DNA from 2 places in the Sinomonas halotolerans genome. Region 1 is predicted to be linked to the other one. Evidence: predicted binding sites of a transcription regulator. Region 1 holds the regulator's gene; the other holds the start of a gene.

Region 1 (3,398 bases):
ACCTGTGAGCGGATCCTCGATGCCGAGGCCAGCCGCGAGGTCGTGTGGATCACGCGGACGGGGACGTTCGACCCCGCGTCCGGCTACGCCGCCCCCGACGACGACGCTCCAGCGGTCCTGAACATCGCCCCGCTCAGCGTGGGCGGGCGGCTCCGCGACGGCCTCTTCGCGGACAGGACCGTGGTGCTCACGAGCGCGACGCTCGCGATCGGCTCGGCCTTCGAGCCGACGGCGGGCGGACTCGGTCTCCTCGGCCAGGGCGCCCCCTCGTGGACGGGGATCGACGTCGGCTCGCCCTTCGACTACCCCCGCCAGGGAATGCTCTACGTGGCCCGCCACCTGCCCAAGCCCGGGCGGGGAGTCTCCCCCGAGGCGCTCGACGAGCTCGAGGCCCTCCTCACGGCCTCGTCCGGGGGAGCGCTGTGCCTGTTCTCCTCGCGCCGTGCGGCGGAGGAGGCTGCGGACGCGCTCCGGGACCGGATCCAGGTGCCCATCCTGTGCCAGGGCGAGTCGTCGATGAGCGCGCTCGTGAAGCAGTTCGCGGCCGAGCCGGACACCTGCCTCTTCGGCACCATGTCGCTCTGGCAGGGGGTCGATGTCCCAGGCCACGCGTGCCGGCTCGTGGTCATCGACAGGATCCCCTTCCCGCGTCCGGACGACCCGCTCATGACCGCGCGTTCGAGGGCCGTCGCGCAGGCCGGCGGCAATGGTTTCATGGCGGTGTCCGCGACCCACGCCGCGGTGCGCCTCGCGCAGGGCGCCGGGCGGCTCATCCGCTCGACTGCTGACAGGGGAGTCGTGGCCGTGCTCGACTCGCGGCTCGCGACCGAGCGCTACGGGGCATTCCTCCGCGGCGCCCTCCCGCCCCTGTGGGGCACGACCGAGAGGGACACTGTGCTCAAGGCGCTCGCCCGGCTCGCCGCCGCGGGCTGACGCGCGGACCGCACCGAGCGCGGCTCAGGCCGACCGGCGGGTCGCCGCCCCTGGAACGCGCGCGGCTCAGACCGACCGCAGCACTGAGACGACCTTGCCCATGATCGTGGCCTCGTCGCCGAGGATCGGCTCGTACTGGGTGTTCTGCGGCAGGAGCCACGTGTGCCCGTCACGCTGGCGGAACGTCTTGACGGTCGCCTCGTCGTCGAGGAGCGCAGCGACGATCTCGCCGTTCTCGGCGCTGTTCTGGCGCCGGACGACGACCCAGTCGCCGTCGCAGATCGCGGCGTCGATCATGGAGTCGCCCTTGACCTTGAGCATGAAGAGCTCCCCGTAGCCCACGAGCTGGCGGGGGAGCGGCATGACCTCTTCGACGGCCTGGTCGGCGAGGATCGGACCGCCGGCGGCGATCCGGCCGACGAGCGGCACCATGGCCGTGTCCGCGGCGCTCGCCATCTCCCCGACGGGGATGCCCCCCGCGCCGAGCACCGAGCCTGCCTCGGGGCCGGTGACGCTCAGCTGGCCCTCGTCGAGAGTGAGCGGCATGAGCACCTCCATGGCGCGCGGGCGCTTGGGGTCGCGGCGGAGGTAGCCGAGCTTCTCGAGCTGGCTCAGCTGGTGCGTGACGCTCGAGAGGCTCGCGAGCCCGACAGTGTCCCCGATCTCGCGCATGGACGGCGGGTAGCCGTTGTCCTGGACCGAACGCTGGATCGTCTCGAGGATCCGGCGCTGACGGGCCGTGAGCCCCTTGGCCGCTGCCTTGGTCCGTGTCGCCATCCCGCCGTGCCTCCTCGTCTGCCGGCCCGGGTCCGGGCCTGGTCGCCAGCTCGCAGGATCCCCGCCGTCTTCGAGAACTGTCGGACCCCCTCGCCACGATGGCCATATGCCGTCGAGGAGAGGGTGGTCGACGGTTGCACGCCGGGCGCGGACCCTGCTGTGTCAACCGTAGGCCAGGAGAGCGCGTGTTTCAAACATGTGTTCGACACCATCTGGACTTTGTTCGAGGGCAGGTGCTAAGAAGTACCTACGGAAGTTCGAATACCCGTTCGAAAAGCTGTCCCCGGTCCCGTCGGTCTGTTCGCCAGATCCGCGGCCGGGCCCAAGGGAAGGCAGACCATGGCACACGCTCTCGCCACCGGCACCCGCCGCGCGTCGACGCGCCGCCACGAACGGCAGCGGCCCACGCCGCTGCGGCTCACGCGCCGCGGGCGCTTCGTCCTCATCATCCTCCCGCTCTCGCTGGCGATGGTGGGCCTCCTCGCGCTGTGGGCGGCTCTCATGGCTCCCGCCCACGCTGAGGCCGAGATGCTCGCCGGCCCCGGGGAGGCCGTCGCGGTGACCGTCCAGCCCGGGGACTCCCTCTGGACGATCGCGGCCGAGCACGCTCCCGGGCAGGATGCCCGGGTGACCATAGGGCAGATCCAGGAGCTCAACGACCTGACGGGGTCGCGGGTGGTGGCGGGGGAGCGCCTCCTCGTCCCCGTGCTGGACTGAGGCGGTCGCAGGCCGTCCGTCACGTGGGTCGCCGCATCCCGCCGCTCGCGTAGGCTTGAGGGGTGGACGACCAGCTCGAACGTTTGAACCGACTCCCGCTCAGAGACGACCTGCGGGGACAGCATCCCTACGGGGCCCCCCAGATCGACGTCCCGATCCAGCTCAACGTCAACGAGAACACGTACGGCGTCCCGCAGGACGTCCAGGAGGCGATCGTCGAGGCCGTCCGCGAGGTCGCTGCCGGCCTCAACCGCTATCCCGACCGCGAGTTCACCGCCCTGCGCGAGGCGCTGGCCGAGTACCTCGGCCACGGGCTCGGTGCAGAGCAGCTCTGGGCGGCGAACGGCTCGAACGAGGTCCTCCAGCAGCTGCTCCAGGCCTTCGGCGGGCCCGGACGCTCAGTCCTGAGCTTCCCGCCGACCTACTCGATGTACCCGCTGCTCGCGAGCGGGACCGGCACCGCCTATATCAAGGGAGAGCGTGCCGAGGACTTCGGCCTCAGCGCCGAATCGGCCGCGCGCCAGGTCCGCGAGCACGCGCCGAGCATCGTGATCCTCTGCTCGCCCAACAACCCGACCGGGACGGCGCTGGGCCTCGACGTCGTCGAGGCGGTCTACGCGGCCGGCGAGGAGAGCCAGACGGTCGTGATCGTGGACGAGGCCTATGCGGAGTTCGCGCACACCGGCACGCAGTCCGCCCTGACGCTCCTGCCGGGCCGGCCGCGCCTCGTCGTCAGCCGCACCATGAGCAAGGCGTTCGCGCTGGCCGGGGCGCGGCTGGGCTACCTCGCGGCGGCGCCCGAGGTCGTCGACGCCCTCCGGCTCGTCCGGCTCCCCTACCACCTCTCCGCCGTCACCCAGGCCACGGCTCTTGCTGCCCTCCGGCACCGCACCTCCCTCATGGCCGAGGTCGAGGCCATCAAGGGGCAGCGGGACAGGATCGTCCGAGAGCTCGCCGGGCTAGGGCTCTCG
Region 2 (3,398 bases), on a different contig from region 1:
GCGTCCGTGCCCTCCGAGCCCGGGCCGAACAGCGCGGCCTCGGCGAAGGGCGCGCCCGCGGGGACCGCGAGGCCCAGATGGGCGTAGGCGGCAGGCGTCGCGATGCGGCCGCGCGGCGTCCTCCCCATGAGGCCTTCGCGCACGAGGTACGGCTCGGCCACCGTCTCCACGGTCTCCGGCTCCTCCCCCACTGCGATCGCCAGGGTCGAGAGCCCCACGGGGCCGCCCCCGAACTTGCTCGCGAGGGCCGTCAGGACCGACCTGTCGAGCCGGTCGAGGCCCTTCGCGTCCACCTCGTACATGTCCAGTGCCGCCGCCGCGGCGCGGGCATCGATCTGCTCGATCCCGTGCACGAGCGCCCAGTCCCGCACGCGCCGCAGCAGGCGGTTCGCGATGCGCGGGGTGCCCCGGGACCGCCCCGCCACCTCCGAGAAGCCCGCAGACGTGACCTTGAGGTCGAGCAGGCCCGCCGACCGCCGCAGCACGAGCTCGAGCTCGGCCACCGAATAGAACTCGAGGTGGCCCGTGAAGCCGAACCTGTCCCGCAGCGGGCCCGGCAGGAGCCCTGCGCGGGTCGTCGCGCCCACGAGCGTGAACGGGGGGAGCTCGAGCGGGATCGCGGTCGCGCCAGCGCCCTTGCCCACCACGATGTCCACCCGGAAGTCCTCCATCGCCATGTACAGCATCTCCTCCGCCGGCCGCGACATGCGGTGGATCTCGTCGAGGAAGAGCACCTCGCCCTCCGAGAGCGAGGACAGGATCGCCGCGAGGTCCCCGGCGTGCTGGATCGCCGGGCCCGAGGAGATGCGCAGCGGCGCGTTCATCTCCGAGGCGATGATCATGGACAGCGTGGTCTTCCCGAGGCCCGGGGGCCCGGACAGCAGGACATGGTCCGCCGTGCGGCCCCTCAGCCGGGAGGCCTCGAGCACGAGCGAGAGCTGCCGGCGCACACGCGCCTGGCCCACGAACTCGTCCAGGAACTTCGGCCTGAGCGCCGCCTCGATGGCGCGCTCCTCGGGCTCCTCGCTGCTCGAGACCACCGACGCCTCAGCCACGCGCACCCGCCTTCACAGCGGGCCGCGAGCCCTGGCCGAGCCACCGCAGGGTAGCCCGGAGGATCTCCGGGACGCTCCCGCCCACCGCGATGTCCGGCGCGTCCGCGAGGGCCTTCTCGATGCTGGCCGCGGCATCCTTCTCGCTCCAGCCCAGCGACGCCATCGCCTCCACAACCTGCGCCTTCCACGGCTCCTCTGCCGGCCCGGAGACGGGGGCCGCCGCACCCGTCCCGTGCGGGACGAGCTTCCCCTTGAGCTCGAGTACGAGCCGTGCCGCGACTTTCGGCCCGATCCCGGGGACCCTGGTGAACGCCTTCGAGTCCTCCGAATGCGCCGCCACGCGAACCGCCTCCGGGCTGTGCACGGCCAGCACCGCGAGGGCGAGCCGCGGCCCCACGCCCGAGACACCGAGGAGCACCTCGAAGACCTCCCGCGCCTCCGGGTCCTCGAAGCCGAACAGCGTCAGCGAGTCCTCCCGGACCACGAGGTACGTGTGGACCGTGGCCTCCTCGCCCACCCTCAGGCCCGCGAGCGTCTGCGGCGCCGCCCAGAAGGCCATCCCGACCCCGTTGACATCGACCACGGCGGTCGACAGTCCGACATGGGCCACAGGACCGCGAACGAAGCTGATCACCAGAACTCCTTGCATCCGAACATATCTACGAGAACTCTAGCGTCCGACCGTGCCCGGCCAGCTCATCGGCCGCGGCGCGCCTTCGCCTCCGCCCGCACCTCCCGCGGCCCTGATACGCCCGCCTCATCGGCCGCGGCGCGCCTTCGCCTCCGCCCGCACCTCCCGCGGCCCTGATACGCCCGCCTCATCGGCCGCGGCGCGCCTTCGCCTCCGCCTCCTGCCAGGCCCTCTGCGCCGGCGTCAGCGCCGAGGCGCTCATCGCCGTCGTGCGCCCGACGGCGGACGCCGAGCCCGGCGCGCTCCCCCGCCACGCGTGGGCCAGGGCGAGCGCGAGGGCGTCCGCGGCGTCGGCCGGCCGGGGCGGCGCGTCCAGGCCGAGGATCTTCGCCACGAGCCGTCCGACGGCGGCCTTGTCGGCGCGCCCGCTGCCCGTCACCGCTGCCTTGACCTCGCTCGGCGTATGCAGGGCGACCGGAATGCTGCGGCGCGCTGCGGCTGCAATGACGACCCCGGAGGCCTGCGCCACCCCCATGACGGTGCTCACGTTCAGCTGCGAGAAGACGCGCTCCACGGCCACCACGTCGGGCGAGTACTTCTCGAGCCACAGGTCGATCTCGTCCGCGATCCGCAGCAGGCGCGCGTCGAGCGGCTGGTCGGCCGAGGTTCCCACGACCCCCACGCCCACGAAGGTCGCGCGGCGGTCCCGGGCCACGTCCACCACCCCGAGGCCGCAACGGGTGAGGCCCGGGTCCACGCCCAGCACGCGCAGGGCAGCGGACCCGGGCCCCTTCCCGGCACCGGACGCGGCAGCGTCTGCTCCCGCAGCGCGGACCACGGCTCAGTCGTCCTCGAGGGCCGCCAAGACCTCGTCGCTCATGTCCGCGTTCGTGTACACGTTCTGCACATCGTCGAGGTCCTCGAGCGCGTCCACGAGCCGGATGAACTTCCGGGCACCGTCGGCGTCGAGCCCCACCTCCATGGACGGGACGAACTCGACCTCATCGGTCTCGTACTCGATCCCTGCCTCCGTCAGCGCGTCGCGGATCGCCTGGAGGTCGCTCGGATCGGAGTACACCGTCCAGTTCTCCCCGCCGTCCTTGACCTCCTCCGCACCCGCGTCGAGCACGGCCATGAGGACGTCGTCCTCGGACAGGCCGTCCTTCGGCAGGCTCACAACGCCCTTGCGGGCGAAGAGGTAGTTGACCGAGCCCTGGTCCGCCATCGTCCCGCCGTTGCGGGTCACGGCCAGGCGCACGTCCGCGGCGGCGCGGTTGCGGTTCTCGGTGAGGCACTCGATCAGGAGGGCCGAGCCCTGCGGGCCGCGGGCCTCGTACATGATCTCGGTGTACTCGATGGCCTCGCCGGTCAGGCCGGCGCCGCGCTTGATCGCGCGGTCGATGTTGTCGTTCGGGACGGAGTTCTTCTTGGCCTTGCTGACGGCGAGGTCGAGGGCCGGGTTGCCCGAGATGTCGGGGCCGCCGAGGCGTGCCGCAACCTCGATGGTCTTGATGTACTTCGCGAACGCCTTGGCACGCTTGGCGTCGATCGCCGCCTTCTTGTGCTTCGTCGTAGCCCATTTGGAGTGGCCGGACATGCCTACGCTTCTCCTCTGATCATGCGGATGAAAAGTTCATGGATCCGTGTCTCACCGGTCACCTCGGGGTGGAACGATGTGGCGAGCAGCCGCCCAGAACGCACTGCGACGATTC

Evidence for each region. Region 1 encodes LexA, which represses DNA repair genes until DNA is damaged. Its sites were predicted from a motif close to TCGAACANNTGTTCGA; they were not measured.
Region 2: a site for LexA is predicted at 1,705-1,720, ahead of ruvA (Holliday junction branch migration protein RuvA). Genes of this name have one in related genera too.

What each region holds. Positions count from the first base shown of each region.
Region 1 is NZ_JBDFRB010000001.1:306,418-309,815, forward strand. Features, by position in the region: gene ABCQ75_RS01370 (ATP-dependent DNA helicase) at 1-933, shown strand, start outside; gene lexA (transcriptional repressor LexA) at 1,000-1,710, opposite strand; gene ABCQ75_RS01380 (LysM peptidoglycan-binding domain-containing protein) at 2,050-2,427, shown strand; gene ABCQ75_RS01385 (histidinol-phosphate transaminase) at 2,490-3,398, shown strand, end outside.
Region 2 is NZ_JBDFRB010000006.1:50,028-53,425, forward strand. Features, by position in the region: gene ruvB (Holliday junction branch migration DNA helicase RuvB) at 1-1,055, opposite strand, end outside; gene ruvA (Holliday junction branch migration protein RuvA) at 1,048-1,689, opposite strand; gene ruvC (crossover junction endodeoxyribonuclease RuvC) at 1,874-2,458, opposite strand; gene ABCQ75_RS08690 (YebC/PmpR family DNA-binding transcriptional regulator) at 2,528-3,283, opposite strand; gene pdxT (pyridoxal 5'-phosphate synthase glutaminase subunit PdxT) at 3,286-3,398, opposite strand, start outside.